Thiocystis violascens DSM 198: one gene and its partner. The protein of the gene in region 2 interacts with the protein of the main gene of each other region in a pairwise test. Links are inferred from orthologs where the notes say so. Each region holds a gene or a part of one and is shown on either strand. Other genes may lie near its edges.

Region 1 (3,120 bases), 930 kb from region 2 along the record:
GACTACTACAGTCGCGCCAGTTGCCGACCCTTCCTGTCCCGCATCGAGACCCCGACCCTGATCGTCCAGGCCGCCGACGATCCCTTCATGTTCCCGACCACGATCCCCTGGGAGCACGAACTCGGCCCTGGGGTGACGCTGGAACTCGCCGCCCATGGGGGGCATGTGGGTTTCATCGCGGGCACCCTCCCCTGGCGCCCGGTTTACTGGCTCGAACAGCGGATCCTGTCACGCCTGCGGGAGATCCGGCCCGATAGATCCAAGGGGCTCGACCACGCGCCATAACCGCCTGGCGACCAATAATCTGAATCGCCAAAGCCCTGGATCCGCCCTGCGCGACATGCTCAATGCCTGGCGTAAATTATTGTAATCTTGTGCCTCGAACGGACATTCGTCCTTCGCGTCGGCCTGCCGAAACCCACAACGATAACGAGGAAAAAAGATGAACCGAACCACGCTCATGGCACTGGCCCTCATGGCCGGCAGCGGACTCGCGCTCGCGGGTCATGGCGCGCATTGGGGTTATTCCGGCACCGAGGGGCCGGAGCATTGGGGCGAACTCGACCCCCATTTCAGCGCCTGCCAGACCGGTAAAAATCAGGCGCCGATCGATCTGACTAACGTCGTCGACAGTCAACTCCCGCCAATCGGGTTTCATTACAGCCCCGGCGGCAGCGATGAGATCAACAACGGGCATACCATCCAGGTCGACTATCAGGCCGGCAGTTCGATCGCCCTGGACGGACACGATTACGAACTGAAGCAATTCCATTTCCACACGCCGAGCGAAAATCATATCGGCGGCCGGGAGTTTCCGATGGAGGCGCATCTGGTCCACGCCGACCAGGACGGTAACCTGCTCGTGATCGCGGTCATGTTCGATGAAGGCGACGAGAACGCCGCGCTGATCGTGCCCTGGGCGGGCATGCCCGAAACGGTCGACCGCAAGACCCACCTCGCCGCCCTGGCCTCCGCCGAGAAGCTGCTCCCGGCAAACCGCGACTACTACCGTTTCAACGGCTCGCTGACGACCCCACCCTGTACCGAGGGAGTGATCTGGCTGGTGCTCAAGGAGCCCGTCACGGCTTCCGCCGAACAGATCGGCAAGTTCGCTCGGGTCATGGGACACCCCAACAACCGCCCGATTCAGACCCTCAACGCGCGTGTCGTCATCGAGTAATCGACGTCCACGCCCGCTTGACAGGCCGCGCCGATCCACTGACCGGCGTGGTGCGGATCTCCCGACGGAGCGTCGACATGACAAGCCTGCCACCATCGAGGCAGTCCATCACTGGAGTCATCCTGGCCGGCGGTCAGGCGCGGCGCATGGGCGGTCAGGACAAAGGACTCTTGCCCTTCGCCGGCCGGCCGCTGGTGGAATGGGCGATCCGGTCGCTGGCACCCCAGGTCAGCGCACTGCTGATCAGCGCCAATCGCAATCTCGACGCTTATGGCGCCTACGGTTTTCCCGTAGTCACCGACCTTGAGCAAGGTTTTCAGGGGCCCCTGGCGGGGATTCTCAGCGCGATGCACGCGGCTCGTACCGCATGGATCCTGACCCTGCCTTGTGACGGCCCGCAACCCCCGCCCGATCTGGGCGCGCGGCTCGCCCAAGCCGTGATCGAACAGGACGCGGAACTGGGGGTCGCCACCGCGAACGCCCGACGGCAATCCGTGCATACGCTGTTGCCGGTTGCGCTGTCGGAGAACCTGCGAGGCTTCCTCGCCGCCGGCGAGCGTAAGGTCGATCTCTGGCATGCCCAGCACCGGGTCGCCCTGGCCGATTTCAGCGACCGCCCCGGCTGTTTCGCCAATCTCAACGCACCTGAGGATGCTTGCGAACTGGAGCCAGCCTTCATCCAAGCCTTGTCGACGGGCTGAAATGACTTGACATAAAATTTTCGCCATCCCCCTTGACACCCCTCGTCACCGTCACTAATTTATTCATCGCAGGCGCTCGCTAGAGGCTTGCAGACCACGCGGTTCACGTTGAACGCGCTTTTTCCATATTGCTCGAACCGAGGATATGTCTCATGACAACCATCGACTTTTCGCCCCTGTTCCGCTCCATGATCGGCTTCGACCGGATGACCTCCGCGCTCGAAACTGCCTATCGCACCGAGCCAGGCGGCTACCCCCCTTACAACATCGAGGTCAGCGGAGAGAACGCCTACCGCATCACCATGGCGGTCGCCGGGTTTTCCGAGCAGGATCTAAATCTGGAGGCCAAGGAAAACATCCTGACCGTCTCCGGCGGACGCCCCGAGGAAGAGGATGCCACCGAGCGGAAGTTCCTCTACCGCGGCATCGCCAATCGCAGCTTCGAGCGAAAATTCCAACTTGCCGATTACGTGCGGGTACTCGAAGCCAGGCTGGAAAACGGGCTGCTGCACATCGACCTGCGGCGCGAGATCCCGGAGGCCATGAAACCGCGTAAAATCGAGGTCAACAGCGGCGCTCGGCGTGTCATCGAGACCGCCACAGCCCAGGCGGCCTGATCGACGGCCGACTGACCTGACAGCCCAACGCCGGGTTCTTGATCCCGGCGTTGGGCTGCGATGCCAGCAATTCCCAGTTTGCCCCTAACCGTTTCGCCTTCTCTGCCCGGAAAGCAGGGCCAAGGCAGCATGCATCCGTTCATGGTTCGACCCTTCGGCTCCGCTCAGGGCACGGGACGAACGGGAAACCCTTCACTGTTCGCATGATTCGTCTGGGTTTTTCGCTTCATGAGGCCACACTGAGAATTACTGCTGCGGTGCCGCCTGGCTTGCCAAATTCTGCTACCATGCGCGCAGCGATGCGACGCTCCACCGAGCATGCGTATCGCTCGATGAGACTCGATGGTCCGCGCCCATACAAATAACGATCGCGCCCGAGTCAGACCGATCGTCAACGTCCGTGCCTAACCTCGAATCTATGCCCCTGCTCGCCGCGCTACCCATGGGCGCGCTGCTGCTGGATCACCAGCAGCGCATCGTCGATGTCAACCAAGCTTTTCTGGATCTGCTTGGATACCCCGACTCGCTGGTACTCGGCCGGGTTTTCCACGAGCTGTTTCAAGATGCCCATCCCGAGCGACTGACAGCGCTGCTGAATTCGCCAGAAGGCCATTGCGTGCGC
Region 2 (3,287 bases):
CACAGCCGCTCGGCCTCTTCCATGTAGTGCGTGGTCATCACCACGGTCGTTCCGCGTCGGCGGACCCGTTCGATCAGGCCCCAAAAATTGCGCCGCGCCTGGGGGTCGAGTCCGGTCGTCGGCTCGTCCAGAAACACCAGTTCGGGATCGTTGACCAGCGCGACCGCCAGCAGCAGACGCTGCCGCTGACCGCCCGAGAGCTTGCGCGTGTCGCGATCCAGAATCTCGTCCAGATTGCACAGCCGGATCAGCTCCTCGCGCTCCGCCGTGCGCCGATAGAGACTGGCGAACATGGCCAGCGACTCGCTCACGGTCTGGAAATCCTGCAAGGCCGTGACCTGGAACTGGATGCCGATGGACTGACGATATTCTCGATCCAGCGGATGCCCCTTGAACAGCACGCATCCCGAGGTCGGCGGCTGGATGCCCTCCAGCATCTCCAGGGTCGTCGTCTTCCCCGCCCCGTTCGGTCCCAGCAGACCGAAACACTGCCCGGATTCGACCCTGAAGCTGATGCCATCCACGGCGCGCACGCCGGGATAGAGCCGGATCAGATCATGCGCTTCGATGAGCGTTGTCACGAGGCTCCCCCTGGGACGATGCCAGCGTCCGGATTTCACAATGACTGGAGGAAGCAAACTTAGAAACCGTCCAGCAAAAATTTCCCGAATCGCTTAAACCGACGGCCAAGTCGCCCGCAAGCGGGCTCCGACGGGGCGCGCAGGAGCCCGCTTGCGGGCGACGCCGAGACCGGGGAAAGTTGTTGATGGACGGCTCCTTAGCCACCGGTCACCGGCGGGAAAAATGCAACCTCGTCGCCTTCGAGAAGGGGCGTTCGAGGCTGTGCAATCGCCTGATTGACCGCGCTCATCAGTCGCTCGCCCTCGCCAAGCGCCTCCGTCCAGAGTCCGCCGCGCGCACGCAGATGCGCCAGCAGATCCGCCACAGTGCCGACTCCCGCTGGCAACTCCAGTCGTTCCTCATGACAGCCGAGCCGTTCGCGCAGTCGGGCAAAGTAGAGAATCTTGATCATCGCGTCGGGGCTCGCTCAATGGACAGATCAGTGCAACAAATCGGCAAACGGCATGAAATCAACCAACTCGCCCCGCCGGATCGCCCGCCCCGGCGGAATCTCGATCAGACCGTCCGCCCAGGCGACCGAGGACAGAACCGCCGAGGAGCGGGTCGGAAAGACCGCTAGTTCGGGCTCACCATCGTCGCCGGTCTGAAGTCGCGCGCGATGAAATTCGCTCCGTTTGTCCGGTTTCGGCCAATCGAACCCGGCGCGGATTTTGAGGACGCGCGGCGCGAGATCCCCCGCCGTCCCCTGACGCCGCAGCACCACCGGGCGGGCAAACAGACAGAAGGTGACGAAGAGCGACACGGGATTGCCGGGCGCGCCCAGAACCGGCGTGCCCTGGACCCAGCCGAACGCGACCGGCTTGCCGGGGCGAATCGAGATATTCCAGAGATCCAGCGTACCGATCTTCTCGACCGCAGACTTGAGATGATCCTCCTCGCCGACCGACACCCCGCCGCTGGCGAGGATCAGGTCCGACTCGCGCGCCCCGCGCGTCAGTGCGTCGGTGGTCGCGTCCAGGGTGTCCGCGACGATCCCGAGATCCACGACCTCGCAGCCCAAGCCTTGCAGCAGGCCGATGAGCAGAAAGCGATTGGAGTTGTAGATCTGGCCCGGACCCAGCGGCTCGCCCGGCATCGCCAATTCGTCACCGCTGGCCAGGACCGCGACCCGCAAACGCCGATAGACCGGCAAACGCGCGACGCCAACCGAGGCGGCCAGCCCAAGATGCTGGGGCGCGAGCCGCGTCCCGGCGGCGATCACCTCGGCCCCGGCGCGGATGTCCTCGCCGGCGCGGCGGATGTTCGCGCCAGCCTTGCAGTCCAGCGGGATACGCACCCGGTCGCCGTCGCGCTCGCAGATTTCCTGCACCACCACCGTATCGGCGCCGTCCGGGGCGGGCGCGCCGGTGAAGATGCGCGCGGCGGTGCCTGGCTCCAGATCGACGCCGGTCGACCCGGCTGGAATCCGTTGACTGACCCGCAGCCAGCCGTCCTGCGCGGCCAGGTCCACGTGACGGATGGCGTATCCGTCCATGGCGCTGTTGTCCCAGCCGGGGACAGCGATGGCGCTTGTCACCGGCGCCGCCAGCACGCGCCCGAGCGCCGTGTCGGTCGGGATGGATTCGCTGTCCGCAATCGGCTCGACCCGCGACAGCAGGAAGTCGATAGCCTCCTGCTTGGTCAGCGTGGGGCGTTTTTCCGTGGCCGGAGCCGGGCAGTCGTTGTGGGTCGTCATAGAGCTTCAGCGTTCGCGCAAACGCGGGATGAGTTGGGCGAAATTACAGGGCCGTGTGCGGATATCCAGTTGGGGCAGCAGGATCCCATCCCAAGCCGTTCGGCAGGCGCCGGTCGAGCCCGGCAGACAGAAGACGAAGGTGCCGTTGGCCAATCCGGCGAAGGCGCGCGACTGGAGGGTCGAGGCGCCAATCTCGGCGAACGAGATCTGACGAAAAAGTTCGCCGAAGCCCTCGACCACCTTGTCGAGCAGGGGCGTGACGGCCTCGGGCGTACTGTCGCGCCCGGTGACGCCGGTTCCGCCGGTGCTCAGGATGACGTTCACCTCGGGATCGGCGATCCAGCGCGAAACCACCGCGCGCAGTTGATAGACATCGTCGCGGACGATCTCCTTCGCCACAACCCGGTGACCGGCGGTTTCGGCCCGCTCCTTCAGCAGTTTGCCGGAGGTGTCCTGGTCCTCGCTCCGACTGTCCGAGACGGTCAGAAGCGCGATGTTGAGCGGCAGGAATGGCTGCTCCGCAAAATGCCCGGTCATCATTCACCTCTTCACTGATGCTATAGCCTTCACATCTGATATCCAGACATCCGGAGCAGTTCAGTCAGTTTTTTTCCGGGGCCGTTGCCAGGCGGGAATGCTGGTCTGACGCCCACGAGCCAGCGTGAGCTGGTCGGCCGGCGTATCGCGAGTAATGACGGATCCCGCGCCAATCGTCGCCCGCTCGCCAACGGTCACGGGTGCGACCAAGGCCGTATTGGAACCGATGAAGGCGCCATCGCCGATCCGGGTCAGGGATTTGTTGACGCCATCATAGTTACAGGTGATGGTGCCGGCGCCGATATTGACGCCCGCACCGACCTCGGCGTCGCCAAGATAGGTCAGGTGATTGACCTTGCTGCCCTGCCCCAGAGTCGCCTTCTTGATCTCGACGAAATTTCCGACATGGGTGTTCGCGGCAAGCTTGGCCTCT

What was found.
Region 1: the proteins of THIVI_RS12535 (region 2) and mobA interact in binary tests that used the Escherichia coli proteins (3 or more experiments, as listed by UniProt). The link is inferred for Thiocystis violascens DSM 198 from one-to-one orthologs.

Annotation. Positions count from the first base shown.
Region 1 is NC_018012.1:1,910,579-1,913,698, forward strand. The notes cover bases 269-3,069. They hold mobA (molybdenum cofactor guanylyltransferase MobA), read left to right. Parts: upstream 269-1,257; coding sequence 1,258-1,881; downstream 1,882-3,069. Other genes in these bases: THIVI_RS08480 (hydrolase), read left to right, coding at 269-285; THIVI_RS08485 (carbonic anhydrase), read left to right, coding at 443-1,180; THIVI_RS08495 (Hsp20 family protein), read left to right, coding at 2,034-2,498; THIVI_RS08500 (sensor domain-containing protein), read left to right, coding at 2,917-3,069. Outside these bases: more of THIVI_RS08480, read left to right, coding at 1-268; more of THIVI_RS08500, read left to right, coding at 3,070-3,120. UniProt on the Escherichia coli protein: Transfers a GMP moiety from GTP to Mo-molybdopterin (Mo-MPT) cofactor (Moco or molybdenum cofactor) to form Mo-molybdopterin guanine dinucleotide (Mo-MGD) cofactor.
Region 2 is NC_018012.1:2,840,712-2,843,998, forward strand. The notes cover bases 190-3,157. They hold THIVI_RS12535 (molybdopterin molybdotransferase MoeA), read right to left. Parts: upstream 2,318-3,157; coding sequence 1,061-2,317; downstream 190-1,060. Other genes in these bases: THIVI_RS12525 (ABC transporter ATP-binding protein), read right to left, coding at 190-581; moaD (molybdopterin converting factor subunit 1), read right to left, coding at 779-1,033; moaB (molybdenum cofactor biosynthesis protein B), read right to left, coding at 2,324-2,854; glmU (bifunctional UDP-N-acetylglucosamine diphosphorylase/glucosamine-1-phosphate N-acetyltransferase GlmU), read right to left, coding at 2,915-3,157. Also shown: more of THIVI_RS12525, read right to left, coding at 1-189; more of glmU, read right to left, coding at 3,158-3,287. UniProt on the Escherichia coli protein: Catalyzes the insertion of molybdate into adenylated molybdopterin with the concomitant release of AMP.